One region of the Mitsuaria sp. 7 genome, then DNA from elsewhere that is predicted to be linked to it. Evidence: predicted binding sites of a transcription regulator. Region 1 holds the regulator's gene; each other region holds the start of a gene.
What was found. Region 1 encodes LexA, which represses DNA repair genes until DNA is damaged. Its sites were predicted from a motif close to ACTGTATNNNNATACAGT; they were not measured.
Positions count from the first base shown of each region.

Region 2: the regulator LexA is predicted to act here: its motif matches at 3,467-3,484, upstream of recA (recombinase RecA).
Region 3: the regulator LexA is predicted to act here: its motif matches at 3,323-3,340, upstream of ABE85_RS03825 (ATP-dependent helicase).
Region 4: the regulator LexA is predicted to act here: its motif matches at 5,313-5,330, upstream of ruvA (Holliday junction branch migration protein RuvA).

Region 1 covers NZ_CP011514.1:1,275,624-1,282,755, reverse strand. Annotated here, with positions in the region: gene ABE85_RS05685 (organic hydroperoxide resistance protein) at 1-324, shown strand, start outside; gene ABE85_RS05680 (asparaginase) at 419-1,354, opposite strand; gene lexA (transcriptional repressor LexA) at 1,469-2,146, shown strand; gene ABE85_RS26800 (helix-hairpin-helix domain-containing protein) at 2,163-2,468, shown strand; tRNA gene ABE85_RS05670 (tRNA-Asp) at 2,536-2,612, opposite strand; tRNA gene ABE85_RS05665 (tRNA-Glu) at 2,714-2,789, opposite strand; tRNA gene ABE85_RS05660 (tRNA-Ala) at 2,852-2,927, opposite strand; tRNA gene ABE85_RS05655 (tRNA-Asp) at 2,975-3,051, opposite strand; tRNA gene ABE85_RS05650 (tRNA-Glu) at 3,237-3,312, opposite strand; tRNA gene ABE85_RS05645 (tRNA-Ala) at 3,356-3,431, opposite strand; gene gltX (glutamate--tRNA ligase) at 3,576-4,976, opposite strand; gene ABE85_RS05635 (O-succinylhomoserine sulfhydrylase) at 4,973-6,208, opposite strand; gene purF (amidophosphoribosyltransferase) at 6,208-7,132, opposite strand, start outside.
Region 2 covers NZ_CP011514.1:5,408,344-5,415,475, forward strand. Annotated here, with positions in the region: gene rodA (rod shape-determining protein RodA) at 1-992, shown strand, start outside; gene ABE85_RS23760 (sensor histidine kinase) at 1,021-2,526, opposite strand; gene ABE85_RS23765 (response regulator transcription factor) at 2,535-3,206, opposite strand; gene recA (recombinase RecA) at 3,525-4,571, shown strand; gene ABE85_RS23775 (regulatory protein RecX) at 4,587-5,150, shown strand; gene sucC (ADP-forming succinate--CoA ligase subunit beta) at 5,589-6,749, shown strand; gene sucD (succinate--CoA ligase subunit alpha) at 6,777-7,132, shown strand, end outside.
Region 3 covers NZ_CP011514.1:870,668-877,799, reverse strand. Annotated here, with positions in the region: gene ABE85_RS03845 (carbohydrate ABC transporter permease) at 1-279, shown strand, start outside; gene ABE85_RS03840 (carbohydrate ABC transporter permease) at 293-1,216, shown strand; gene ABE85_RS03835 (ABC transporter ATP-binding protein) at 1,158-2,303, shown strand; gene ABE85_RS03830 (hypothetical protein) at 2,218-3,096, opposite strand; gene ABE85_RS03825 (ATP-dependent helicase) at 3,354-5,438, shown strand; gene ABE85_RS03820 (hypothetical protein) at 5,571-6,065, shown strand; gene ABE85_RS03815 (hypothetical protein) at 6,062-6,589, shown strand; gene ABE85_RS03810 (serine hydrolase) at 6,751-7,132, shown strand, end outside.
Region 4 covers NZ_CP011514.1:5,776,862-5,783,993, forward strand. Annotated here, with positions in the region: gene ABE85_RS25355 (bifunctional diguanylate cyclase/phosphodiesterase) at 1-131, shown strand, start outside; gene ABE85_RS25360 (DUF1840 domain-containing protein) at 238-591, shown strand; gene ABE85_RS25365 (histidine phosphatase family protein) at 592-1,269, shown strand; gene ABE85_RS25370 (sterol desaturase family protein) at 1,353-2,429, shown strand; gene ABE85_RS25375 (porin) at 2,556-3,512, shown strand; gene ruvB (Holliday junction branch migration DNA helicase RuvB) at 3,607-4,671, opposite strand; gene ruvA (Holliday junction branch migration protein RuvA) at 4,700-5,269, opposite strand; gene ABE85_RS25390 (response regulator transcription factor) at 5,380-6,033, opposite strand; gene ABE85_RS27800 (hypothetical protein) at 6,032-6,202, shown strand; gene ABE85_RS25395 (sensor histidine kinase) at 6,186-7,132, opposite strand, start outside.

The DNA of each region.
Region 1 (7,132 bases):
GAACTCGGCGGCGGCGGCGGTGCCGGCACCAATCCGGAACAGCTGTTCGCGGCGGGTTATTCGGCCTGCTTCATCGGCGCGATGAAGGCCGTCTCGGGTCGCAACAAGGTCTCGCTGCCGGCCGAAGTCTCGATCACCAGCGAAGTCGGCATCGGCCCTCACGCCAACAAGCCGGGCGCCTTCGGCATCGCCGTGGCCATGAAGATCTCGGTGCCGGGCATGGACCGCGCTGAACTGGAAAAGCTGGTCGCCGACGCGCACGAAGTCTGCCCGTATTCGAACGCCACCCGCGGCAACATCGACGTCACGCTGACGATCGTCTGATGCCCAGGGTCCGGTTCGTTCCGGACTCCCCATGAAAAAAGCGCCGGCACTGCCGGCGCTTTGTCGTTGAGGGCACAGGCGCCGAACGACCCGCTCAACGTTGACGCAGCAGCGTGAGCATCAATTCAATCCGCGCGGCCCAGGGCGACAGCGCGGCAGCGGGCTCCTCGCTCGCGCCGATGATGCGCCCCTGCGCGCACCGCGTCGTGCGCCAGACAGGAACACCGGCCTCCTTCATGGCACGGACCGGGGCGTCGAGCGCGACGTTCAGCGTGCCATTCCCGGTGCAGGCCAGCACCAGTCCCTGCAGGCCTGCATGGCGCCACGCTTCGAGCGAGCGGGCATCAGCGCCCGCGTGGCTGCCGAGCACCTCCACCCACGGCCATGTCGATGCGTCCTCAGGCAACAGGCCCGCGCCCAGTGCCTCACCCCGCGGCCAGTCACGGAAGCGGCGCAGCACGCCCTCTTCCACCACGGCCAGCGGGCCGGCGTCCGGCCCGGCCTCGAAGGCGTCCAGGCGGTAGCTGTGCGTCTTGCGCAGCTCCAGCCCGGACCACACCTGCCCCGCCACGACCGCGACGACGCCTCGCACGCCCTCCGACTCGGCGACGGCCACCGCGTCGAGCAGGTTCTGCGGTCCGTCCGCCTGGATCGCCGTCGCAGGCCTCATGGCAGCCGTCAGGACGACCGGCTTCTCCGGCGCCAGCACGCGCTGCAGCAGATAGGCCGTCTCTTCTAGCGTGTCCGTGCCGTGCGTGATCACGATCCCCCGGACCTCCGGGCGATCCAGATGCTCCCTCACGCGACGCGCGAGTCGCGCCCAGGTCGCATGGTCCATGTCCTTGCTGTCGAGCTGGGCGAGCTGTTCCGCCTCCAGCCTCTTCGCCGCCAGGGCCGGCACCGCACCGACCAGGGACGCGACCGACAATGATCCGGCCTTGTAGCCGACGTTGTCCGTGGCGCTGCCGGAGGCGCCGGCGATGGTCCCGCCGGTGCCGATGATCACGACGATTTCAGCCGCACTTTGCAATTTCCCGTCTCCTGTATAAAAATCCAGATGCTGGATGAATTCTCAGGCGGCTTTCGAACCATCAAGGTCGCCGCGTCTTCGACATCCGGTCCTCAATGGAATAAAGGCTTGCTCGTGGATACACCGCCCAAACTCACTGCCCGGCAACAGCAGATCTTCGATCTGGTCCGCGACAGCATCGAGAGCACCGGCTCGCCGCCCACACGCGCCGAAATCGCGCAGCAGCTGGGATTCAAGTCCGCCAACGCGGCTGAAGAACACCTGCAGGCCTTGGCGCGCAAGGGCGTCATCGAACTGGTGGGCGGCACCGCGCGCGGAATCCGGCTGCCGTCGACGGCGCTGCGCCAGGTCAACCGCGCTCGCGAACAGAGCCAGTTCGCGCTGCCACTCGCCAGCCTCGCGCAACTGACGCTGCCGCTGGTCGGCCGGGTCGCTGCGGGTGAGCCGATCCTCGCCGAGCAACATGTCGAGCAGCACTATAGCGTCGACCCTTCGATGTTCTCGAAGGCGCCGGACTTCCTGCTGCGTGTGAAGGGCATGAGCATGAAGGACATCGGCATCATGGACGGCGACCTGCTCGCCGTGCAGAAGATCAGCGAGGCGCGCAATGGCCAGATCGTCGTGGCGCGCATCGGTGAAGAAGTCACCGTGAAGCGCTTCCAGCGTCATGCCGACGGCATTCGCCTGCTGCCCGAGAACTCGGACTTCGCCCCCATCGAGGTCACGCCCGACGAAGAGTTCTCGATCGAAGGCCTGGCGGTCGGGTTGATCCGCTCCGGCGGTTTCCACTGACTGCTGCGCTCACGCCATGAGCGCGCGAAAGACGCACATCAAGGCGGCCTCGGCCGCCGAATGTGCGAGCTTGCGACAGATCCCCAACATCGGACCGGCAATGGTGCGGAATTTTGAGTTGATGGGGATTCGACAGCCGGCGGATCTCGTGGGTGCCGATGCTTTCTCGCTTTATCAGCGGATTTGCAGGCTCACCGGTCAACGCCACGATCCCTGCGTCCTCGATACCTATATGGCCGCCGTCGACTTCATGAATGGCAGCCCTCCCCGAGATTGGTGGAGTTATACGGCGCAACGAAAGCGCGAGTATCCAGATCTCTGATCGGAAATCAAACAACAAACAGCCAAAGAAAAAACCCTGCCGATTTGCATCGACAGGGTTTTAATGTTGGCGGAGTGGACGGGGCTCGAACCCGCGACCCCCGGCGTGACAGGCCGGTATTCTAACCAACTGAACTACCACTCCAGATACGACGCTATTGAGTGCATCGATATCATTTGCGAACAAGTTTCGCTGCAAACCATCGATTCCATTCAGAACCGAGTGCAGCCAAGCCTTGTCAAACTTGGCGTCCCCTAGGGGATTCGAACCCCTGTAGCCACCGTGAAAGGGTGGTGTCCTAGGCCTCTAGACGAAGGGGACAGGACCTGCTTGTCTTGACTCGAACTGCGCGTACTGTGCAACCGTCACACCCGAAGGTATTCTGGTGGAGGTAAGCGGGATCGAACCGCTGACCTCTTGCATGCCATGCAAGCGCTCTCCCAGCTGAGCTATACCCCCGAATGCTTTCGCATCGAATCGGTACGCCGCCCGAGTCTCAACTGTGTTGGCGGAGTGGACGGGGCTCGAACCCGCGACCCCCGGCGTGACAGGCCGGTATTCTAACCAACTGAACTACCACTCCAGATACTCAAGATCTTTGGATCTGTCGCATCAAACTCTTCCCGCTTAAACATCATCAAGAACTACTTGATGACATCGCTGCGTCGATTTCGTTACTGTACCTGATTTTGATAACGATCAAATCGATTTCCGAAGAATTTTTTGATTTTCTCGTTCAATCTCTGGACAGTAACCAAGTTCGAAACTTGGCGTCCCCTAGGGGATTCGAACCCCTGTAGCCACCGTGAAAGGGTGGTGTCCTAGGCCTCTAGACGAAGGGGACTGGACTTTTTTCCCTTGAACCGCGCGCCACACAAACTGAAGTTTGGTGGAGGTAAGCGGGATCGAACCGCTGACCTCTTGCATGCCATGCAAGCGCTCTCCCAGCTGAGCTATACCCCCTTCGGGGATTCGATTCGAATTCTTTTCGGCTTCTTGAATTTCATCGGGGAGCTCGCGCTCCCCGTTTTGATTCATCGTCTGCCGCTTCGAAGTTCGTTTCGAACGTCGCGCTGTTCAAGCGAGAACGAGAGTATAGATCGAGTTTTAAACGGAACGCAAGCGGTTCAACAAAATTTCTTTGTCGAAAAGTTCCAGCACCGCATCCACCGACGGCGTCTGCGAACGACCGCAGGCCAGCACGCGCACGGGAATCGCCAGTTGCGGCATCTTCAAGCCGTGAGCGCCAATCGTTTCCTTGATGGCGCCGCTGATCGAGGCCTTGTCCCACACGGGCAGCGCTTCGAGTTTGTCCGCCAACGCCAGCACAGCCGGCTTCACCGCATCGGTCAGGTGCTGGGCTCGATCGGCATCGGTCGGCGTCACGGGCGACACATACATCGCCAGCCAGTCCGCCAACGCCACCGTGGTGCTGCAACGATCCTTGAACACCCCGCACATCGCTTCGAGGCGCTCCGGCGCAGCCAGACCGCGCTTGGCCAACTGCGCCGCGACCAATGCCGCCAGACGTGCGTCGTCGGCCTGCTTGATGTAATGGGCGTTGACCCATTCCAGCTTGGCCGGATCCCATTGAGCGGGACTCTTCGAGAGATGGCTGCCGTCGAACCACGACACCAGTTGCGCCACGCTGTACAGCTCGTCGTCGCCGTGGCTCCAGCCCAGGCGCGACAGGTAGTTCAGCATCGCCTCGGGCAGGTAGCCGTTCTCCTCATACGCCGTGACGCTGACCGCGCCGCGGCGCTTGGACAGCTTCAGGCCGTCGTCGCCCAGGATCACGGGAATGTGGCCGAACGCCGGCAGCGCCGCGCCCAGCGCGTGGAAGAGGTTGATCTGCCACGGCGTGTTGTTGATGTGCTCGTCGCCGCGGAAGACGTGCGTGATCTTCATGTCCCAGTCGTCGATCACGACCGCGAAGTTGTAGGTCGGCACGCCGTCCGGACGCAGCAGGATGAGGTCGTCGATCTCGCGGTTGTTGATCGTGATCGATCCCTTGACCAGGTCGTCCCAGGTCACGTCGCCGTCGATCGGATTCTTGAAGCGCACCACCGGCTCGATGCCCGCGGGAATCGCGGGCAGCGTCTTGCCCGGTTCCGGACGCCAGGTGCCGTCGTAGCGGCGCTTCTCGCCGCGCGCCTCCTGGCCCGCCTTCATCGTGGCGAGTTCTTCGGGCGAGCAGTAGCAGCGGTAGGCGGTGCCGGCCGCGATCATCTGCTCGATGACCGCGTGATAGCGCTCCAGGCGCTGCATCTGGTAGACCGGACCCTCGTCGTAGTCGAGGCCCAGCCACTTCATCGAGGCCAGGATCTGGTCGACCGAGTCCTGCGTGGAACGCGCGACGTCGGTGTCCTCGATGCGCAGCACGAATTCGCCGCCGTGATGCCGCGCGTAGGCCCACGAGAACAGCGCCGTGCGCGCCGTGCCGAGGTGCAGGAAACCCGTCGGCGACGGGGCGATGCGGGTGCGGACCGGGGTGGAGGGAGTCGTCATAGGGAATTCAAACCGCGGGCCAGGTCGGCCTTGATGTCTTCGATGTCTTCCAGGCCGACCGCGACGCGGATCAGGCCCTGCGTGATGCCGGCCGCCTGGCGCTGCGGCTCGGTGAGCCGACCGTGCGAGGTGCTGGCCGGATGCGTGATAGTGGTCTTGGTGTCGCCGAGATTGGCGGTGATCGAGCAGATCTTCGTCCGGTCGATCACGTGGAAGGCCGCGGCGCGGCCCTTGTCGTCCGCATGGCTCTTCACGATGAACGACACCACCGCCCCGCCCTGCCCGCCTTGCTGGCGCATCGCGAGCTCATGCTGCGGATGGGACTTCAGGCCCGGGTAGTAGACGCGCTCGACGGCGGGATGCGCTTCCAGCCATCCGGCCAGCACCGCGGCACTGGCGGTCTGCGCCTTCATGCGCACCGACAGCGTCTCCATGCCCTTGAGCACGACCCACGCATTGAACGGCGACAGCGACATGCCCACCGAGCGCATCACCGGCGTGAACACCTCGTCGACGTGCCTGGCCGAGGCGCAGATCGCGCCGGCGATCACGCGGCCCTGACCGTCCAGGTACTTGGTGCCGGAATGAATGATGAAGTCCGCCCCCATCTTCGTGGGCTGCTGCAACGCAGGCGACGCGAAGCAGTTGTCGACCGCCAGCAGCGCGCCGTGCGCATGCGCGATCTCCGCCAGCGCGGCGACGTCGCAGACCTCGGTCAGCGGGTTGGTCGGCGTCTCGGCAAACAGCAGCTTGGTATTGGGCTGCAGCGCGTTCTTCCACTCGGCCAGGTCGGTCTGCGATACGAAGGTCGTCTGCACGCCGAACTTGCCGAACTCGCCCTGCAGCAGCTTGATGGTCGAGCCGAACACCGAGCGCGAGCACACCACGTGATCGCCGGACTTCAGCAGGCCCATGACCAGCAGCATGATCGCGGACATGCCCGACGAGGTCGCGATGCAGGCCTCGGTGCCTTCGAGCGCGGCCAGCCGGCGCTCCATCATCATGACCGTCGGATTCGAGAAGCGGCTGTAGACGAAGGCCTCTTCCTCGTTGGCGAAACGGCGCGCGGCGGTGGCCGCGTCCGGATGCACGAAGGAGCTGGTCAGGTACAGCGCTTCCGAGTTCTCACCCCAGGGCGAAGGCGGCAGGCCCTCGCGCACGGCAAGCGTGTCCAGCCGGACGTCGGCCGGCAGGTCTACGCGCGGAATGCCGCCCTTCTTCTCATGGCTCATCACTGGTCTCCGCCGCTCTGCAGCGCCAGGCGGCTGCGCGCCGGCAGGTCCTCTTCCTCGGGCTGCGACTTGCGCTGCGCCTGCATGGTCGCGAAGTCCTCGACCGACACGTCGCCGGTGATATACGTGCCGTCGAAGCAGGAGGCCTCGAAGCCGTTCAGCCCCGGGCGGAGTTGGCCCACCACGCGCTTCATCGCGTCGACGTCCTGGTAGATCAGCGCGTCGGCGCCGATGAACTGGCGGATCTCCTCGATCGAACGGCCGTGGGCGATCAGTTCCTCCTTCGTCGGCATGTCGATGCCGTAGACGTTGGGGAAACGCACCGGCGGCGCGGCCGAGGCCAGGTAGACCTTGTTCGCGCCGGCCTCGCGGGCCATCTGGACGATCTCCTTGGAGGTCGTGCCGCGCACGATGGAGTCGTCGACCAGCAGCACGTTGCGGCCCTTGAATTCGAGGCCGATCGCATTGAGCTTCTGGCGCACCGACTTCTTGCGCGTGGACTGGCCCGGCATGATGAAGGTCCGGCCGACGTAGCGGTTCTTGACGAAGCCCTCGCGGTACGGCTTGCCGATGCGGTGCGCCAGTTGCATCGCTGACGGGCGGCTCGATTCAGGGATGGGGATGACGACGTCGATCTCGCTCGGCGGGATCGTCGAGATCAGGCGCTGGGCCAGCGTCTCGCCCATGTTCAGGCGGGCTTGGTAGACCGAGATGCCGTCCATCACCGAGTCCGGGCGCGCCAGGTAGACGAACTCGAACATGCAGGGGTTCAGCGTCGGGTTCTCGGCGCATTGCTGCGTGTGGACGGTGCCTGCGGTGTCGATGAACAGCGCTTCGCCGGGCGCAAGGTCGCGCGTGAGCACGTGACCCGTACCTTCGAGCGCCACGCTTTCGCTGGCGACCATGACCTCGCCATCGGCCGCC
Region 2 (7,132 bases), 1.7 Mb from region 1:
CGCGCAACATGGTCCTGGCGATGGGTGTGCTGTTCGTGACCGCGCAGGTGCCGCCGCAGCGGCTGATGCAACTGGCGTTGCCGCTCTACGCCGTTGGCGTGACGCTGCTGGTGGCTGTGGCGCTGTTCGGCATCACGAAGAAGGGCGCGACGCGCTGGCTGTATGTCGGCACGCAGATCCAGCCGTCCGAGCTGTTGAAGATCGCCGTGCCGCTCATGCTTGCCTGGTGGTTCCAGAAGCGCGAAGGCCAGCTGCGGCTGCCGGACTTCATCGCTGCATTCATCCTGCTCGTCGTGCCGGTCGGGCTCATCGCGAAGCAGCCGGACCTCGGCACCTCGCTGCTGGTGCTGGGCGCGGGCCTGTACGTGATCTTCTTCGCCGGGCTGTCGTGGAAGCTGATCATCCCGGCGCTGGTGCTGGCTGGCGCGGGCATCACGGCGCTGGTCCTCAGCGAGGACCAGATCTGCCAGCCCGACGTGAAATGGGTCGTGCTGAAGGACTACCAGAAGGACCGCGTCTGCACCTTGCTGGATCCGACGAAGGACCCCTTGGGCAAGGGCTTCCACATCATCCAGGGCGAGATCGCGATCGGCTCGGGCGGCGTGACCGGCAAGGGCTTCATGAAGGGCACGCAGACGCACCTGGAGTTCATCCCGGAGCGGACGACGGACTTCATCTTCGCGGCCTATGGCGAGGAGTTCGGCCTCATCGGCGCGGCGGGGCTGCTGATCGGCTTCACCGCGCTGATCCTGCGCGGACTGGCGATCGCGCACGAGGCGCCGACCTTGTTCTCGCGACTGCTTGCGGGGGCGATCACGCTGAGCTTCTTCACCTACGTGTTCGTGAACATGGGAATGGTGACCGGCATCCTGCCCGTGGTGGGGGTGCCGCTGCCGTTCATCTCATACGGGGGGACGGCGATGGTGACGCTGGGCCTGTCGCTCGGGATGCTGATGTCGATCGCCAAGAGCCGGGGCGGGACGCAGCGTTGAGTGACGGCGTCCCCGGTGGCGCCGAGGCTCAGCTACTGACGTTCTGCAGCGGATGCGCGGCGAAGCGCACCGTGAACCGCGCGCCCGGCCCCGCGCCGTCAGGCTCGGCCTGCCGACGGGCCCGCGTGTCGTCGACCGTGATCTCGGCCTCGTGCTGCTGGACGATCTCGCGCACGATCGCCAGCCCCAGTCCCGAGCCATCGACGTTGGTGCCCAGCGCCCGGTAGAACGGCTGGAAGATCTGCTCGCGCTCCGACTCGGCGATGCCCGGCCCCGAGTCTTCGACCTGCAGGACGCAGACCTGGCCGAACGGGTCCTCGACGACGCGCACGGTGACCGTGCCGTCGCTCGGCGTGTAGAGCAGCGCGTTGTCGACGAGATTGCGGATCAGCTCGCGGATCAGCAGCGGATGCCCGTTGATGCGCAACCCGGCGTGGCTCGCCTCCGGTCCTTCGTAGCCGAGGTCCAGGCGCTTCTCCATCGCGCGTGGAACGAAGTCGCGCACGGTCTCGATCGCCAGCACGGCGAGGTTGACTTCGCTGCGACGCGCTGCGTGCTCCTGATCCTCGGCGCGGGCCATGGCCAGCAACTGGTTGACCATGTGCGCCGCGCGCTGGCTCGACACCGCGATCTGCTTCAGCGAGCGACGCAGCTCCGCTGGCGAGCTTCGACCCTCGTCGATCTCGCGCTGCGCCAACTCGGCCTGCGTGCGCAGCCCCGCGAGAGGCGTTTTGAGCTGGTGCGCGGCGTCGGCGAGGAAGTGCTTCTGAGATCGGATCGACTGGTCGAGTCGTTCCAGCAGATCGTTGATCGCCTGCACCAGCGGCGCCACTTCGTCGGGGATGCGTTGTTCGTCGATGGGGCTCAGGTCGGAACTGTCGCGCGAGCGGATGCGTCGCTGCAGGTCGTTCAGCGGCGCGATGCCGCGTGCCAGTGCGAGCCACACCAGCAGCACCGCCAGCGGCAGGATCACGAACTGCGGCAGGATGACGCCCTTGATGATCTCGTTGGTCAGCCGGGACCGCTTGCCGAGCGTCTCCGCGACCTGCACCAGCATCATCTTGTCGCTGCCCGCCATCCCCTCCGGCACCACCCACAGGTAGGACACGCGCACCGCCTCGTTGTTGATCTCGTCGAAGCGGCGGTTGACCTCCCAGGGGACGATGGGCGGCTCGACCTCGGGCACCGGCAGGAGCGCATCGCCGCTCAGCAATTCGCCGCGCAGGCCCAGCACCTGGTAGTAGACGGTGTCGGATTCGTCCGCGCGAAGCAAGGCGGCCGCCTCCGGCGCGAGCGCATAGCGCGACCGACCGCGGCGCGCGGCCGCGTCGCCGGGCGCCGGCTCGGTCACGACCTGCAGGCCGAGCGTGCGCGCCATCTCGTCGAGCTCGCGGTCGTAGGGCTTGTTGGCGATGCCCTGCGCCACCAGCCAGGTCAGCGCGACGCTGATCGGCCAGATCACCAGCAGCGGCGCGAGCATCCAGTCGAGGATCTCGCCGAACAGCGAGCGATGGCCGGAGGAATCAGCCGCCATGCGGCAGCTCAGCCAGGAATCTTCTCAAGGCAGTAGCCCAGGCCGCGCACGGTGGCGATGCGTATCGGGCCCTGTTCGATCTTCTTGCGCAACCGGTGGATGTAGACCTCGATCGCGTTGTTGCTGACCTCTTCGCCCCATTCGCACAGGCGTTCGACCAACTGGTCCTTGCTGACGAGGCGGCCGGCGCGTTGCAGCAGGACCTCCAGCAGCGACAGCTCGCGCGCCGAGAGTTCCACCATCTGCTCGTTGATGTAGGCCACACGCCCCGTCGCATCGAAGGTCAACGGGCCATGCCGGATCACGCTCGACGCGGTGCCCAGCCCACGGCGCGTCAGCGCACGCACGCGCGCCTCGAGCTCCTGCAGCGAAAACGGCTTGGCCATGTAGTCGTCGGCACCGAGGTCGAGGCCTTTGACGCGTTCCTCGATGCTGTCGGCCGCGGTCAGGATCAGCACGGGCACGGACGACCCTCGTGCGCGCAGCCGTCTGAGTACCTCCAGGCCGTGGAGCTTGGGCAAGCCCAGATCGAGGATCAGCAGGTCGAATTCGTGGGAGGCGAGCGCCGCATCCGCCTCGCTGCCGCTGCCGACCTGATCGACGGCGCAGCCCGACGCCCGCAACGAGCGCAGCAGGCCGTCGGCCAGGACCTGGTCGTCTTCGGCGATCAAGATGCGCATGTGTCGTCCCCTCTGGTTATGGAGACATTCTAGGGAGCGGCCTGCTGGTGTTCCCTAGGCGTTTCCGAGGCATCCGACCCGTGTGCTTCGGGGGTGCCGGGTCAGGTCGGCGACAGTTTCGCGTGGGGACCACTCCCACCCAGGAGGGAACGCGGTGGGAATTGCATGTGCTGGCTCATCCAGTGAGCGACCTGCTGCATAAGATGAGCTTCATCGATCGTCACCGGCACCGAGAAACGGGTCGGCGGCTTCGACAAAGCACTGTACAGATATACAGATTGCGCCAATAATCCGCCGCAGCCAACAGGAGAAGATTGCATGGACGCCCCCGTGAAGAACGCCAACACCGAAAAAGCCAAGGCCCTGCAGGCCGCCCTCGCCCAGATCGAAAAGCAGTTCGGCAAGGGCTCCATCATGCGGCTGGCCGAAGGCGAGAAGATCGAGGACATCCAGGTCGTCTCCACCGGCTCGCTGGGCCTGGACATCGCGCTAGGCGTCGGCGGTCTGCCGCGCGGACGCGTGGTCGAGATCTACGGCCCGGAATCCTCGGGCAAGACCACGCTGACCCTTCAGGTCATCGCCCAGATGCAGAAGTTGGACGGCGTGTGCGCCTTCATCGACGCTGAACACGCGCTGGACGTCCAGTACGCGCAGAAGCTCGGCGTCAACCTGCAAGAGCTGCTGATCAGCCAGCCCGACACCGGCGAACAGGCGCTGGAGATCGTGGACTCGCTGGTGCGCTCGGGGTCCGTCGACCTGATCGTCATCGACTCGGTCGCCGCGCTGACGCCGAAGGCGGAACTCGAAGGCGAGATGGGCGATTCGCTGCCCGGCCTGCAGGCCCGTCTGATGAGCCAGGCGCTGCGCAAGCTGACGGCCACCATCAAGAAGACCAACTGCACCGTCGTCTTCATCAACCAGATCCGGATGAAGATCGGCGTCATGTTCGGCAGCCCGGAGACGACCACCGGCGGCAATGCGCTGAAGTTCTACGCCTCGGTGCGCCTGGACATCCGTCGCATCGGCTCGATCAAGAAGGGTGAGGAAGTCATCGGCTCCGAGACCAAGGTCAAGGTCGTCAAGAACAAGGTCGCGCCTCCGTTCAAGACGGCGGAGTTCGACATCCTCTACGGTGAAGGCATCAGCCGCGAGGGCGAGATCATCGACATGGGCGTGGCCAACAAGATCGTCGAGAAGGCCGGCTCCTGGTACGCCTACAGCGGCGAGAAGATCGGCCAAGGCAAAGACAACGCACGCGAGTTCCTGCGCGAGAACGCGGACCTGGCGGTCGAGATCGAGAACAAGATCCGCGAATCCCTGGGCATTCCGCTGCTGGGCGCAACGCCCGGCGGTGCCGCCGAGTAAACGCGGGGCCTTCGCATGACCCCGTCCGACGGTCGGCGGGGACGAGCCTCGCAGCCGCTGTCGCTGAAGGCTCGCGCGATCGCGTTGCTCGCACAGCGTGAGCACAGCGCCATGGAGTTGCGGCGCAAGCTGCTGCGCATCGCGCGCGATCGGCAGGCCGAAGCCGCCGAGGCTTCGGGGGGATCAAGCGATGACTTCTCGGAGGAGGACGACTCGCAGAGCCCCAACGGCGAAGTTGACGCGGTGCTCGACTGGCTCAAGGCCAACGGGTATCTCGACGAGTCGAGATTCGTCGAGTCCCGGATCCATGTGCGCTCGCAGCGCTTCGGTCAAAAGCGCATCGAGCAGGAGCTCGCTCAACATGGGCTGTCGTTGGATGCCGAGCAGCGTTCCGTGCTCGCCGCCGGTGAACTGGATCGCGCCTGCGAAATGCTTCGACGCAAGTTCGGAGAAGGCCCGGCAGTCGATGCCGCTGCACTGGCCAAACGTCTGCGCTTTCTCATGGGACGGGGATTCGGCGGAGACCTCGCGCGCCGGGCGGTCCGGCGCGTTGCGGCGGGCAGCGATGTCGACGACTGAGTGGTCCGCCGGTCCGGCGGTCGGTCGTGCCGCCTGAAAGAGCGACAGAGCCTGAAACTCCACGAAACTTCGTGCGTCACGGGCACCTTGCGACGCCCTGACAGGCCTACGCCAGTGCGCGTCTCAACCGCGCCAAGGGCTTGATGCAACGCAGCATGCTACATTTTCGGCTTCGCAAAACAGCCCGCCGGCGTTCGTCCGCGGGCGTGTTTTCGCGTGTTTGCATCGGTTTTATGTCTTCCTCCGCCTCCCCCGAGCGCCATCCGCCGCAACCTCGTCGCTCCGTCGACGTGCGGTCCTATGGCCGCGACGACGGGCTTCCTGTCGCGGAGGCCAGGTTGAATCCGGCGTTGCAAACCTCCTCTCCACGCCGGCACCGCGGAGCGTCCGCGGCACTGGCTGCTTCTTCCTGATTCATCCATCAAGCGAGACCTCCCTATGAAGATTCACGAGTACCAGGGCAAGGAAATCCTGCGCCAGTTCGGCGTGCCGGTGCCGCGCGGTATTCCCGCGTTCACGGTGCAAGAGGCGGTCGAAGCCGCGCAGAAGCTGGGCGGCCCGGTCTGGGTGGTCAAGGCGCAGATCCACGCCGGCGGTCGCGGCAAGGGCGGCGGCGTCAAGCTGGGCAAGAGCCTGGACGACGTGAAGGCGCTGTCCGAGCAGATCCTGGGCATGCAGCTGGTCACGCACCAGACCGGCCCGGTCGGCCAGAAGGTCCGCCGCCTGTACATCGAAGAAGGCGCGGACATCAAGAACGAGCTGTACGTCTCGCTGGTGACCGACCGCGGCACGCAGAAGATCGCCTTCATCGCGTCGAGCGAAGGCGGCATGGACATCGAGGAAGTCGCCCACTCGACGCCCGAGAAGATCATCACCGAGTACATCGATCCGCTGACCGGCATCACGACCGAACAGTCGAAGAAGATCGCCGCGGCCATCGGCCTGAGCGGCGCTTCGGTGGACCAGGCCGTCGACCTGTTCGCCAAGCTGTACAAGTGCTACATGGACACGGACGCGTCGCTGGTTGAAATCAACCCGCTGAACTGCGATTCGAAGGGCAACCTGGTCGCCCTCGACGCCAAGTTCAACTTCGACGCCAACGCCCTGTTCCGCCACCCGGAAATCGTCGCGTACCGCGACCTGGACGAAGAAGACGCGGCTGAGATCGAAGCCTCGAAGTTCGACCTGGCCTACATCTCGCTGGACGGCAACATCGGCTGCCTGGTGAACGGCGCCGGTCTGGCCATGGCCACGATGGACACCATCAAGCTGTTCGGCGGCGAGCCGGCCAACTTCCTGGACGTCGGCGGCGGCGCCACGGCCGAGAAGGTCACCGAGGCCTTCAAGATCATGCTGAAGAACCCCGAGGTGAAGGGCATCCTCGTCAACATCTTCGGCGGCATCATGAAGTGCGACACCATCGCCGAAGGCGTGATCACGGCCTGCAAGGCCGTCAACCTGAGCGTGCCGCTGGTCGTCCGCATGAAGGGCACCAACGAGGAGCTGGGCAAGAAGATGCTGGCCGAGTCCGGCCTGCCCATCATCGCCGCCGACACCATGGCCGAAGCCGCGACCAAGATCGTCGCCGCCGTCAAGTAAGCCGAAGACCCAGCCAAGGAATACGACATGAGCATCTACATCAACAAGGACACCAAGGTCATCACCCAGGGCATCACGGGCAAGACCGGTCAGTTCCACACCCTGGGCTGCCAGGCCTACGCCAACGGCAAGAACGCGTTCGTTGCCGGCGTAAACCCGAAGAAGGCGGGCGAGAAGTTCTCGGACATCCCCATCTACGGCACCGTGAAGGAAGCCGCCGCCCAGACCGGCGCGACCGTGTCGGTGATCTACGTGCCGCCCGCAGGCGCTGCTGCCGCGATCTGGGAAGCCGTCGAGGCGGACCTGGACCTGGCGATCTGCATCACGGAAGGCATTCCCGTCCGTGACATGCTGGAAGTGCGCAACAAGATGAAGGCCAAGGA
Region 3 (7,132 bases), 400 kb from region 1:
CGCATCTACTGGCGCATCATCATCCCGACGCTGCGGCCGGTGTTCTTCTCGACGCTGATGGTCGTGGCGCACATCGCCATCAAGAGCTTCGACCTCGTGATGGCGCTGACCGCGGGCGGCCCCGGCTACGCCACCGACCTGCCGGCGACCTTCATGTACACGATGGCGTTCTCGCGCGGCCAGATCGGCCTGGGCGCGGCCAGCGCCACGGTGATGCTGGCCACGATCGCGGCCATCGTCGTGCCCTACCTCTATTCCGAGCTCCGCTCGAAGCAGTGAAGCGAGCGCCGTGATGAGTACCCTCACCTCCTCCTCCCCTTCCCGTTCCCCTTCCCGCCCGCCGGCCTCCGGCCCGGCGAGCGCGCGCAGCCTCACCGTGCAGCGCGTGCTGCTGTGGGCCGTGCTGCTGGTCTTCGCCTTCTTCTTCCTGCTGCCGCTGTACGTGATGGTCAGCACCTCGCTCAAGGGCATGGATGAAGTGCGCAACGGCACGCTGCTGTCGGTGCCGCTGGCGCCCTCGCTGGACGCCTGGTCCAAGGCCTGGCACAGCGCCTGCACCGGCACCGACTGCGGCGGGCTGAAGCCCTTCTTCATGAACTCGGTGCTGATGGTCGTGCCGGCGGTGCTGATCTCCACCGCGCTGGGCGCGATCAACGGCTACGTGCTGACCAAGTGGCGCTTCCGCGGCAGCGAGCTGCTGTTCGGGCTGCTGCTGTTCGGCGTGTTCATGCCGATGCAGGTCGTGCTGCTGCCGATGAGCCAGGTGCTGGGCACGCTGGGCATCGCGAGCTCCGTGTGGGGCCTGATCCTGGTCCACATCCTGGCCGGCATGCCGTCCACCACGCTGTTCTTCCGCAACTACTACGCCGGCCTGCCCGACGAGCTGATCAAGGCGGCGACGCTGGACGGCGCCAACTTCTTCCAGATCTTCTGGCGCATCGTGGTGCCGCTGTCGACGCCCATCCTCGTGGTGACGCTGATCTGGCAGTTCACCTCGATCTGGAACGACTTCCTGTACGGGGTGGTGTTCTCCGGGGCCGACAGCAAGCCGATCACGGTTGGGCTGAACAACCTGGCCAACACGTCCAGCTCGGTCAAGGAATACAACGTGGACATGGCCGCGGCGCTGATCGCCGCGCTGCCGACGCTCGTGGTCTATGTGGTCGCGGGCAAGTATTTCGTGCGTGGGCTCACCGCCGGCGCCGTCAAGGGTTAAGGAGTCAAGCATGGGCGCGCTCGCCATTTCTCAAGTCCGCAAGAGCTACGGATCGGCCGACATCCTCAAGGGCATCGACCTGTCGATCGAGGCCGGCGAATTCCTCATCCTGGTCGGCCCGTCGGGCTGCGGCAAATCGACGCTGCTGGCGATGATCGCCGGCCTGGAGCACCCGACCTCGGGCGCGATCCACATCGGCGACCGGGACGTCACCTACCTGCCGAGCAAGGACCGCGACATCGCGATGGTGTTCCAGAGCTACGCGCTCTATCCGAACATGAACGTCGCGCAGAACATCGCCTTCGGGCTGGAGATGCGCAAGGTGCCGAAGGCGCAGCGCGAGACCACGGTGCAGCGCGTGGCGAAGATGCTGCAGATCGACCATCTGCTCGATCGCAAGCCGGGCCAGCTGTCGGGCGGCCAGCGGCAGCGTGTGGCGATGGGGCGCGCGCTGGCGCGCGATCCGAAGCTGTTCCTGTTCGACGAGCCGCTGTCCAACCTGGACGCGAAGCTGCGCATCGAGATGCGCGCGGAGATCAAGCTGCTGCACCAGCGCACGAAGACGACGACGGTCTACGTCACCCACGACCAGGTCGAGGCGATGACGCTGGGCGACCGCATCGCGGTGATGCGCGACGGGCTGGTGCAGCAGTTCGGCACGCCGGAAGAGATCTACACGCGGCCGGCCAACCGCTTCGTGGCCGAGTTCATCGGCTCACCGACGATGAACTTCGTCAGCGCGGAGCGCAACGGCGGCGGCGCGCTCGCCGCGCAAGGCGTGACCCTGCCGGTGAACGCGGCTCAGCAGACCTCGATCGACGCGGCGGGCGGCGTGCTCTACGGCGTGCGTCCGGAACACATCCGGCTGGCCGACACGACCGACGGCGCGGGCGGCATGCCGGGCGTGCTGAAGATGAGCGAGCCCACCGGCCCGGAGACCTACCTGCTGGTGGACACGCCGAGCGGTCCGATGACGGCGCGCGTCTCGGGCAACCCCCACCTCAATGTCGGTGACGCGGTTCGCCTGCAATGGGCGGCGGAGTCTGCCCACCTGTTCGATGCGAAGGACGAGCGCCGCCTGGCTTGAGCGGGCGGCTCCCGCCGGTGGGGCCCAGCGGCCTCACCCGCAGCCAGATCGTCTGCGCCGCGAGCACCGCGGCGAGCACCAGCGCGATCCAGGCGGAACCGTCGGAGCCGGTCATCGGCGAGGCGGTCTGCTTCACGTAGACGCCGATCAGGCCCCACACCGCGGCGCCCGCATACCCGAGCGCCGCGGGGCCGGTGCCCGGCGCATGCAGGCGCGCGTTCGCGACGAGCAGCAGCAACGCGGCAAGCGCCCACAGCACGAGGGTCCAGGGCAACTGGTCCTGCGTGGGCAACACCTGCGAAGCGACGACGGTCTGCGCGGTGTCCAGGAACGCCGTCAGCGACAGCCATCCCGCATGCAGCGCGAGCGGGAACACGGCGAGCCATGACTGCGCGCCGCGCGGCATCGCGCGCGCGACCAGCATCAGCGCCCACAGCAGGCTCGCCAGCGCGGCCCAGATGACGGCGAGCGCCAGCCCGAACCACTGCTGCGAGAACACGATCATCCAGCTCGCGGTCAGCGCGAAGCCGATGACGACCAGCCAGTGGCAGCGATGGGAATCGCGGTGCCCTTCCCGGTCCGGGACCGGCTGGCCGCGCAGCAGCCAGGCAGCGAAGACAAGGTCGAGCAGGAAGATCACCCCCCAGATCGAGAACGCGTAGCCATCGGCCACGAGCAGCGTGGGGAAACGGTCGGAGATCGCGCCGTTGTCGGGGCCGAAGACGCCCCGTTGGGACGCCCAAGCCACGAGAGGCATGGACAGCGCGCTGAAGATGACGAGGATCTGGAGCATGGGATCGAAGAGTGCAAAGCAAGTCTGCTCCGATCCCGGCAAGCCATGTGCCCCCTGACCGAAGGCCCTCCTGCGAAGACCGCAGCCCTCACCCCCGCCCTCTCCCGCGGTGCGGGAGAGGGAGTCCAATTGGCGCCCTTCTTACTCCCTCTCCCGCTTGCGGGAGAGGGTTGGGGTGAGGGCCAGCGGCGGGGGCAGTACAGAGGCTCGCGGCACACGTCGAATCACTGTTGATGCATACAGCTATGATCGCGGCCATGTGCCCCGCTGCCCTCGCCGACACGCAGAACGACGTCTTCGCCGACCTCAACCCCGAGCAGCGCTCCGCGGTGGAGCACGGCCTCGGCGAGACGTCGCAGGACGGGCACAGGCCGCTGCTGGTGATCGCCGGCGCGGGATCGGGCAAGACCAAGACGCTGGCCTCGCGCGTGGCGCGGCTCATCCAGTCCGGCGCCGATCCTCAACGGCTGCTGCTGCTGACGTTCTCCCGCCGTGCCGCCGGCGAGATGGAGCGCCGCGCCGGTCGTGTGCTGCATCGCGCGCTGGGCCTGGCCTCGACGCAGGCGCCGCCGCGCTTCCCGTGGGCCGGCACCTTCCACAGCGTCGGCGCGCGCCTGCTGCGCGAGTACGCCCATCGCATCGGCCTCGCGCCCAACTTCACCATCCTCGACCGCGCCGACGCCGAGGACCTGATGGGCCTGCAGCGCCAGGCGCTCGGCCTGGCCGAGACGACCGACCGCTTCCCGATGAAGGGGACCTGTCTCAACATCTACTCGCGCGTCGTCAACAGCGAGGCGCGATTGGATCAGGTCCTGCAGGAGCACTTTCCGTGGTGCTTCGCGGTGCATGACGAGCTCAAGCGCCTGTTCAAGGCCTACGTCGAGGAGAAGCAGCACCAGCAGCTGCTCGACTACGACGACCTGCTGCTCTACTGGTCGGAGCTGATGAGCGACGACACGCTCGCGGCCGAGCTCGGCGAGCGCTTCCAGCACGTGCTGGTCGACGAGTACCAGGACACCAACCGGTTGCAGGCGACGATCCTGAAGCGGCTCAAGCCGCGCGGCGACCGCTTGACGGTGGTCGGGGACGACGCGCAGGCGATCTACTCGTTCCGCGCGGCGGAGGTGAAGAACATCCTGGAGTTCCCCGCGCAGTTCGACCCGCCCGCGCGCGTGGTCGCGCTGGAGCGCAACTACCGCTCGACGCAGACCATCCTGGACGCGTCGAACGCCGTGATCGCGATGGCGCGCGAGCGCCACGAGAAGCGCCTGTGGACCGACAAGGTCTCGAGCGAGCTGCCGCATCTGGTCACCGTCGACGACGAGGCGCGGCAGGCGCAATGGGTCGCCGACAAGGTGCTGGAGCGCCGCGAGCAGGGCCTGAAGCTGACGCGCCAGGCGGTGCTGTTCCGGACCTCGAGTCACGCCGCGCCATTGGAGCTGGAGCTGACGCGGCGCAACATCCCGTTCGTCAAGTTCGGCGGACTGAAGTTCCTCGAGAGCACGCATGTGAAGGACGTGCTGAGCGTGCTGCGCTGGGCGGAGAACCCGCGCGGTCGACTCGCCGGTTTCCGCGTGGCGCAGCTGCTGCCGGGCTTCGGCCCGGCGAGCGCGAGACGCCTGCTCGATGCGATGTCACCGTCGGCGGATCCCGCGCAGGCGCTGCGTGATTTCGAAGCGCCACGCGCAGCGTCCGCGTCATGGGCCGCGTTGCGCGACCTGGTGCTGCAACTGATCTCGGGGTCGAGCTGGCCGATGGATCTCGAAGAAGCGGTGCAGTGGTACGCGCCGCATCTGGAGCGGCTGTACGACGACGCGCCGGTGCGCCTGTCCGACCTGGAGCAGATCACGCGCATCGCGCAGGGCTACGGCTCGCGGGAGCGTTTCCTGACCGAGCTGACGCTGGACCCGCCCGACGCGAGCAGCGACGAGTCGGGCGTGCCGTCGAAGGATGAGGACTACCTGATCCTGTCGACGATCCATTCCGCCAAGGGCCAGGAGTGGAACGCGGTGTACCTGCTGAACTGCGTGGACGGCTGCATGCCGTCGGACTTGAGCACGGGCGCGCAGGCGCAGATCGAGGAAGAACGGCGGCTGCTCTACGTCGCGATGACGCGGGCGAAGGACCACCTTGCGGTGATGGTGCCGCAGCGCTTCTACGTGACGCAGCAGACGCGCAACGGCGACCGGCACCTCTATGCGAGCGTGTCGCGCTTCCTGCCCGGCAAGGTGGTGCGCCACTTCGAGAAGGTCGGCCCGGCCAATCAGGCGCAGGCGCCGTTGCCGGAGCTCGTGAAACCGGCGATGGATGTCGCCGCGAAGCTGCGCAAGGCCTGGGACTGAGCTCCCCCATCAGGCGGGACACATCCCCCGCCGCGATCGATTCAATCCCTCATTGGTGCGCACCCTTCGCGTTCGTCGCAGAGGTGCAACTGGGTGCATCGCGGCGCGGCAGAGCGCTCATAGCATGAAGGCATGCAGTCTCCCGCCCTTGCCACAGCGGTTGCCGCCCTCCTCGCGGCCTGTCCGCCCAGCCTGATCCCGCAGTGGATCCAGGATCTCAACACACTCGTCGGTCTGATCGGCTTCGCGATCACGATCGTCGTCTGGTGGCAGGTGAGGAGCGTGCGGCTGTCGTTTCAAGCGAAGGCGCGATTGCCCGGCCTGGCTGACGAAATATGCGCTTCACGCAAGGAGCTCGACAAGGCATCGAAAGCTGCCGGCACCACGCGTCAGGATCTGCACCAGATGTTCGGGGGCATCGCCACGCTGCTTGCCACCGCTGGGGAACTGATGCCGAGCCGCTCCCGAGCACCCGTCAACGAAGCGATCCTTGCCGTGAAGGCCGCCCGTGTCCAACTCGACAGTACACCGCGTTGCCATGCGCTCGACCTGGGAAAGACATTGGGCGCACTCAAGGCTGCAGAGACCGGCGTCTTCCAAACCTCACTTGCACTGGACTGGAAATGATCCATTACGCAGACAACAAGACTCAGGCATTTGTCGCTACTCTGCAAAGCCTGACCGAGGCCAGCGCCATCGAATGGCGGATCGTGGAGCCGCCTTCTCCTCCCCCGGGCATCCAACCATCGCAGCCGTGGCATTTCATGGCGGTGCATAAGGGAATCCAGCTCGCGCTTTACCGTGAAAGGCCGATATCCCCTCCCACCCCGAGGTTCGGAAGCACCGACAACTTCTTGCACGTGCTCGCTATCCAGGACTCCCGCGGGCGCGAAATTTGGCAGGCGCAGCACGTTTCGTATGCCGTCGAGCGCCTTTTCGATCTGGTACATGACAAGGTGATCAAGATCGACGTCATCCTCTCCGATGTCATCGATCCAGCCACCCTCGCTTCATTCGAGCGGGACCGGAAACTGAGGATCCAGGATCTGATCGACGGCGATGGCCTGCTCGGATGGTTCCGCCGTCAGCGACGTGCATTGAAGGAGCGCTTTGCCTGGACCGATGCAGGATCGCGCACGCTGAGCTCGTGAAGGGCATGCCACTCGCGCGCGTAACGCACGTTACGGCAAGCCCGGATGGCGGTCCGTCGCGAACAACTTAAACTTCGTGACGGTCAAACCCTGACCCCGCATTTTCCGGAAGGTCTCCGGACCACCTCCCGGACCCAGCCCGCCAGCCCAGCCCGACCGCCGTGACGATCCGCGACACCGTTCTCCGCACCCTTGCCCACACCAACTGGAAGCTCGCGCTGCCGGCGCTGATCCTCACCTGCGGCAGCCTGATCGTGCAGGCCGCCAGCGACGATCCCGAGGTCGTCGTCCCCACCACCGCACCCACGACCGCGGCCATCAGCCCCAACGGCGTCCTGACGCCGGCACCGGCCGCGTCGGCCGGCACTCCCGAGCCGGCGCCGACGGCGTCCTCGCCGCTGATTGCCAAGTCGCCCGGCACTGTCGTCGCGCCCTCGCCGTCCGACGAACCGCTGATGAAGCTGCCCGTCAACGCCCGCCACATGCTGGTCGTCGACGACACGGGCCGCGTGCTGATGTCCAAGGAGCCGGACACCGTCGTGC
Region 4 (7,132 bases), 1.3 Mb from region 1:
AGACGCGGGCCTTCGAGGAGCGTCAGGTCCAGATCGCCGCACAGGCTGAAGCCGGCAAGCTGGCGCGTCAGCAGGCCGCCTCCGCGCCGCGCGCCGTGCGCGCCTCCGTGCACCTGCTCCGCGGAGGCTGAGTCGCACCGCGTCGCCGGCGCATCGGGATCGACCCGGGGACCGGACCGGGCGGGGGGTCGGGAGACCTCTCCACTGCCGGTCGCGCGAGGGCGGCACAATGCGTCGATGGCCGCCGTCGACGGCCGGGAGACAAGCGTGCTGTACAAGTTCAAATCGAAGGCAGGGGCTGACGTCATCATGTTGGCAGCCCATGGCGATCAAGCGCTGCAGGCCCTGGGCCGCGGACCCGCGCCCCAGGGAATCTTCCAGGCGTCGGATCTGTCCGCGCTGATCTCGCAAGGCGAGGCGGCGATCGCGGACGAACAACGGGCGTTGGATCGTGCCGCGGAGGAGGCCCAGGCCGAGGATCGCAAACCTCCGCCTAAGCCCGAAGTGACGCTGCGCCAACGCCTGTGGCCGCTGCTGGAGTTGATGCGTGCCGCGCAGGCCGCCAACACGGACGTGGTCTGGGGCGTCTGAGTGGAGTCGACCCTGATCCTGGCCATCCGGCACGGCGAGACAGCCTGGAACCGTGAAGGTCGCCTGCAAGGTCACCTGAACCTGCCGCTGAACGCACGGGGTGAGCGCCAGGCCGAGCGGCTCGGTGCCGCGCTGGCCGACCAAGCGATCGACGCGATCTATGCCAGTGACCTGGATCGCGCTGCGGTGACGGCCCGGCATCTGGCGGCGCCACACGGACTCGAGGTGCGCCATGACGAGCGTCTGCGGGAGCGCGCCTTCGGCATCCACGAGGGCAAGCTCTGGACCGAGATCGAGTCAGGGTTCCCTGAGGACGCACTGCGCTGGCGCCGGCGTGACCCCGACTTCGAGCCGCCCGGTGGTGAGAGTCTGATCGCGCTCTATGACCGCTGCATCGCCGTCGTGTCCGAGCTGGCCACGGCACATGCGGGGCAGACGATCGCGATCGTCGCGCATGGCGGGGTGATGGACTGCCTGTACCGTGCCGCGACCCGCATCGATCTGCAGGCGCCGCGCAGTTGGGTCCTCGGCAACACGAGCGTCAACCGGCTGCTGCATTCCCCGCAGGGGTTCAGCCTGGTCGGATGGAACGACGATCAGCATCTGCAAGGCCTGGCGCTGGATGATCCAGGCGTGCCGGGCTTCATGCCCGCCGTGGTCGCGACCGCCAAGGCCTGAACGCGGGATCGCCGGCTCCCAGGAGGGCCGGCGGCCGCCGACATCGACAGAAGCGCCGCATCGAGCGCTCATCGAGGAGACACATGACCGACGCACAGATCATCGTGCTGGCCACGCCGGTGTTTTTCGCCCTGATCGGGCTTGAGTACTGGATCGGGCTGCGCCGCGGCCGCAATACCTATCGCCTGAACGACGCGGTGAGCAGCATCGCGCTGGGCATGCTCAGTCAGGTGGTGGGCGTGCTGACCAAGCTTTTCACGCTGGGCATCTACACCTGGGTCTTCGAGCGGGCCGCGTTGACCCGCCTGGACGCGGGCGCCTGGTGGGTCTGGCTGCTGGGGCTGCTGCTGTATGACTTCCTCTACTACTGGCACCACCGGCTCGGCCACACGACCGCGCTGCTCTGGGCCGCGCATGCCGTCCACCACCAGAGCGAGGACTACAACCTTTCCACCGCGCTTCGCCAGACCGGCAGCGGTTGGCTTGTCGGCTGGCTCTTCTACCTGCCGATGGCGATCCTCGGCTTCCCGCCGCTGGTCTATGCGGTGGTCGCGCTGATCGACCTGCTCTACCAGTTCTGGGTGCACACGCAGCAGATCGGAAAGCTGGGCTGGTTCGATCGCTGGTTCTGTTCGCCGTCCAACCACCGCGTGCATCATGCCGTCAACGATCCCTATCTGGATCGCAACTACGGCGGAATCCTCATCGTCTGGGACCGCCTGTTCGGCAGCTTCCACGAGGAACTGGATGGCGAGCCCTGCGTCTACGGCACGCGCGATGCGCTCCAGAGCTGGAACCCCTGGACGGCCAACGTCCAGGTCTACGCCAGGCTCCTGGCCAAGACGCGACGCACGACGCGCTGGCGGGACAAGTTGCGCCTCTGGTGGGAGCCAGCCCACTGGGAGCCGGGATTGGGTGCCCGCATAGCGCCCGGATACGACCCCCATGCAAGGCCGCTGTTCGACCCGAAGGTCGCGTCCTCGCACGCCTGGGCGGCGGGGGTGATGTTCCTCCTGCTGCTCGGTGCGGTCGCGCTGTTCCTCTGGAACGCCCATCGACTGGGCCCGATCGAGCAGATCGCCGTCCTCGCCGCACTGCTCGCGGGACAGGTGCTGACGGCCCGCCTGTTATCACCCACGAACCCTCTGGTTCACCCCTAACGGGGAACTGTTGCAATTTTGCGTCGGGCGTTATGGGTGCGTGCAACGCACTTCTATACTCCGCACACCTTGCAGTAAAGCCATTGAGCCAGACCGGCTGAAACCTCCAACTGGATGAAGGTGGGTATGAAAAAGATTGCATTCGCTGCGGCCATCGCGGCCCTTTCCGCTCCCGTGTTCGCGCAGAGCTCCGTCACGCTCTGGGGCCGTATCAACACCTCGGTGGAAAGCATCAAGACCGGCAATGCCGACCGCGTCGCCTCGGTGATCAACAACAACTCGCGTCTTGGCTTCAAGGGCACGGAAGACCTGGGCAGTGGTCTGAAGGCCAGCTTCGCGCTGGAACATGGTCTGAACTCGGACGACGGTCGCGCCACGAACCCGACGGCGTTCTGGAATCGTGAAGCCAGCGTGCAGCTGGCGGGCGATTTCGGTGCGATCCGTCTGGGCCGCTGGACCCCGGGCTCGTACTATGCGACCGCCGACTACGTGTCGATGCACAACCACGATACGGGCACGTCGGAAGACAAGCTGTACTCTGGCGCCGGTTTCACGCAGACCAACAAGGTCGGCTACTTCACGCCGAACATCAGCGGCTTCAACGCTGAACTCGCGCTGCACGCCGGTGAAGGCGTCGATGAGCGCGGTTATGACCTCGCCCTGAACTACGACCAAGGTCCTCTGCACCTGGGCGCTGGTTACAGCAAGCAAGGCTCGGCCAAGCAGTACGCGTTCCGCGGCCTGTACGAACTGGGTGCCTTCACCTTCGGCGGCTACGTGCAGCGCGAAGAGTCGGGCAGCCCGCTGACCGCTGGCGGCAAGGACAGCCGTTGGATCGGCCGCGCCGCTGTGATGTACACGCTGGGTCAATCGGAATTCCACCTGAACGTCGGTGGAACCAAGGCTGGCGCTTACTCGTTCAACAATGGTCAGAACGGTGGCAAGCAGTACACGATTGCCTACAACTACAACCTGAGCAAGCGCACCAAGGTCTACGCGTTCTACACCGCCGTGGACGCCACTACCGCGAACAAGGTCAACGACCTGAACTCGTTCGCCCTGGGCATCCGCCACAACTTCTGATCTTCAGATCACGAAGCAGAAAGGCGCTCTTCGGAGCGCCTTTTTCGTTGTTGCGGCGGTGGCGCCAAGCCCGTTGTCCACGAGCCCGTCACCTTCATTCGAGGTCGAACAACCGTCCCGCCTGCTTCGGCGGCGCGACGCCGAGGTGGCGATACGCCGCCAGCGTGGCGATCCGACCGCGCGGTGTGCGCTGCAGGAAACCCTGCTGTATCAGGTAGGGTTCGATCACGTCCTCGATGGTGCCAGGCTCTTCCCCGATGGCGGCTGCGACGTTGTCCAATCCCACCGGCCCGCCGTCGAAGCGGTGCACCACCGCTTCCAGCAACTTGCGGTCCATCAGGTCGAAGCCCAGCGGATCGACGTCCAGCATCGCCAGCGCCTTCTCCGCAATCGTGCGCGTGATGGTTCCGTCCGCCTTCACGTCGGCGTAATCGCGGACGCGGCGCAGCAGCCGGTTGGCGATACGAGGCGTGCCGCGCGAACGCCTCGCGACTTCGAGCGCGCCTTCCGGATCGATAGGCGCGTTGAGCAGCGCCGCAGATCGGGTCACGATGCGCTGCAGTTCATCAGCGGTGTAGAACTCCAGGCGCGCGACGATGCCGAAGCGGTCGCGCAGTGGATTGGTGAGCATGCCGGCGCGGGTGGTCGCCCCCACCAGCGTGAACGGCTGCAGATCTAACTTGATTGACCGAGCCGCCGGACCCTCGCCGATCATGATGTCGATCTGGTAGTCCTCCAGTGCCGGGTAGAGGATTTCCTCGACGACTGGCGAGAGCCGGTGGATCTCGTCGATGAACAGCACGTCGTTGCGTTCGAGGTTGGTCAGGATCGCCGCGAGGTCCTTGGGCTTCTCCAGCACCGGGCCACTGGTCTGACGCAGGTTCACGCCCAGTTCAGCAGCGACGATGTGGCTCAATGTCGTCTTCCCCAGGCCCGGCGGTCCGAACAGCAGCACGTGGTCCAGTGCCTCGCGACGCTTCTTCGCAGCACCGATGAAGATCTCCAGCTGTTCCCGCGCCTTGGTCTGGCCGACATACTCGTCGAGCAGCTTGGGACGCAGCGCGCGTTCGATCGCGTCCTCGTTCGGCGACGCGGGCTGTGCACTGATCAGGCGGGCCTGCTGCGGCGCGGGCGTGAAGTCGTCGGTCTGGATGCTCATGTTGGGAGGGTACGCCGCGCGCGTGGTTTCATGACAGGTGCTTCATCGCCAGCTTGATGCCTTCGCTGACGCCGATGTCCGGCGGCAGCGTCTTCAACGCGATGCCTGCTTCCTTCTCGCTGTAGCCCAGCGCGACCAGGGCCTGCAGGATGTCAGCCTGCGCGTCGTTGGCCACGGAGACCGGCTGCGACAGGTCCGGGCTCAGCTTGCCCTTGAGCTCCAGCAGCAGCCGCTCGGCGGTCTTCTTGCCGATGCCCGGCACCTTCACCAGCCGGCCGGCTTCCTGCTTGGACACGGCCTGCGCCAGATCCCCGACCGACATGCCCGACAGCAGCGAGAGTGCCATCTTGGGGCCGACGCCGCTGATCTTGATCAGTAGACGGAAGGTGCTGCGCTCCTCGGCGGAGAGGAAGCCGAAGAGGACGTGTGCGTCCTCCCGGATGCTCAGGTGCGTCAAGAGCGTCGCGCGTTCGCCCAGGCCCGGCAGGTTGAAGAAGGTGCTCATCGGCACGTCGACTTCATAGCCGACACCTTGGACATCGATGAGGATCTGCGGGGGCGATTTTTCCGCGATGACGCCGGTGAGCTTGCCGATCATGGCCGCGGATTATCCGCGTTCGGCAGCGATCCGACGGCGATTTGCTGGATGTTTGTCCAGTATTTTCCCGAGGCGCGCGACCGCCCCTCGAGATCCCGTGCTCAAAGCGTTCAGTTCCTGCCGAACAGTCCCAGGCGCTGGGCTTCCAGCGCGGCCTCGGCACGCGAGCTCACGTTGAGCTTGCGGTAGATCTGCTTCACATAGTCGGCGATGGTGTGACGCGACAAACCCAGCTGCACGCCGATCTCGGGCAGCGTGAAGCCCTTGGCGACGCGCAGCAGCACTTCCGTTTCGCGGTCCGTCAGGGACACCTCATGCAGCACCTGTGCGGCCTGGGGCCGGCGTTGCGACGTGAAGTAGGCGATGACCTTGCGCGCAATGGACGGCGACAGCGGCGGCTCGCCCTGGCTGATGCGCTGGAGCTGCTCGACCAGCAGTTCGCGCGACTGTTCCTTGAGCAGATAGCCGAAGGCACCAGCCTGCAGGGCAGGGAAGAGATGTTCGTCGTCGTCGTGGATGGTGACGATGACCGATTGGACTTCGGGCTGCTTCTCGCGCAGCGCGGAGATCACGTCGACGCCGGAACCGTCAGGCAGGCCCAGGTCCAGCAGCGCGAGCGTGAAACGCTGCGAGTTGACCTGCTGCAGCGCGTCCTGCACCCGCGAGCATTCAGTGACGACCGCGTTGGCGAACACCTGTTTGACCAGGACCTTGAGCCAGGCGCGGATTTCGGGAATGTCTTCGAGGAGCAGGATGTGGTTCATGGCGCGGATTCTTGCTCAGGATTGTCATGCGGGCGGAGTGCTCGCTGACTTCCTGCAACGGTACGGCTTTCTGGAGGGGCTGACCATCCTGATCTACGCCGGACTGTGGTGCAGGCGGCAATGGATCACGCGGGATCGCGATCAGCGCGTGATCAAAGTGGGATCGTGAGCCGGATGACGGTGCCCCAGCCGGGTCCGGATTCGACCAGGCATTGCCCATGCATCTGCTTGGCCCGGGCCTTCATGCTGGCCATGCCGTGTCCCTTGTCCAGGCGACCTTCCAGCTCCAGAGGAATGCCCTGGCCGTTGTCCTGGATGACCACCGAGAAGTAGCCGTCCTGCGCCGAGCAGCTGATCACGCAATGCGTGGCGCCGCTGTGCTTGATGATGTTGCTGACCGATTCGCGCAGGATGCGCGTCGTCTGCACGTAGGCGCGCGCGGGGAAGGTGTGCTCGATGTCCTCGGCGGGCGATTTCCACTCGGCCAGGATGTTGGCCTGGGCCAGGCGCGAGACCACCTCGGCGCGCCAGTCTCCCAGCGCGTCCAGCAGTTGCACCGGCTTGCCGGTCAGGCCGCGCACCGACAGCCGCATCTCCTCGAGCGCTTCGCGCGCGAGCGTGGAAATCCGGTCCGACTCGCTGGTATGGACGATGGTCAGCAGCTTGGCGCCCAGGTCGTCGTGGAGATCGGCGGCGATGCGCTTGCGCTCGCGCTCGGTGACCTGCTCCAGCTTGGTTTCCGCGACCTGATCGAAATGGCGCTCCAGTTCGGCGATGCGTTCCTGCAGGCGAAGCTCGCCCTGCAGGACCGCAAGCTCGGACTGGGCGAGCGCCCGGGCGAATTCGCGCACGCGATGCAGGCCCAGTCCCAGCAGACACAGCGGTCCGAGGATGCCGGCCAGACCGCTGCCCGGCAACATCCAGGCCGCGAGCACCGCGAGCATGCCGAAGCCGATCAGCACGCCGCTGAGGATGAAGTCGGATTGCGGATAACGCTCCTCCAACGTCGGAAGGAACATGTCCTGCCACAGATGCCAGAGGTGCCAACCCATCGCGACCAGCAGCTGCGCGCCCAACCACCAGAGAGCGAAGGTGGCGA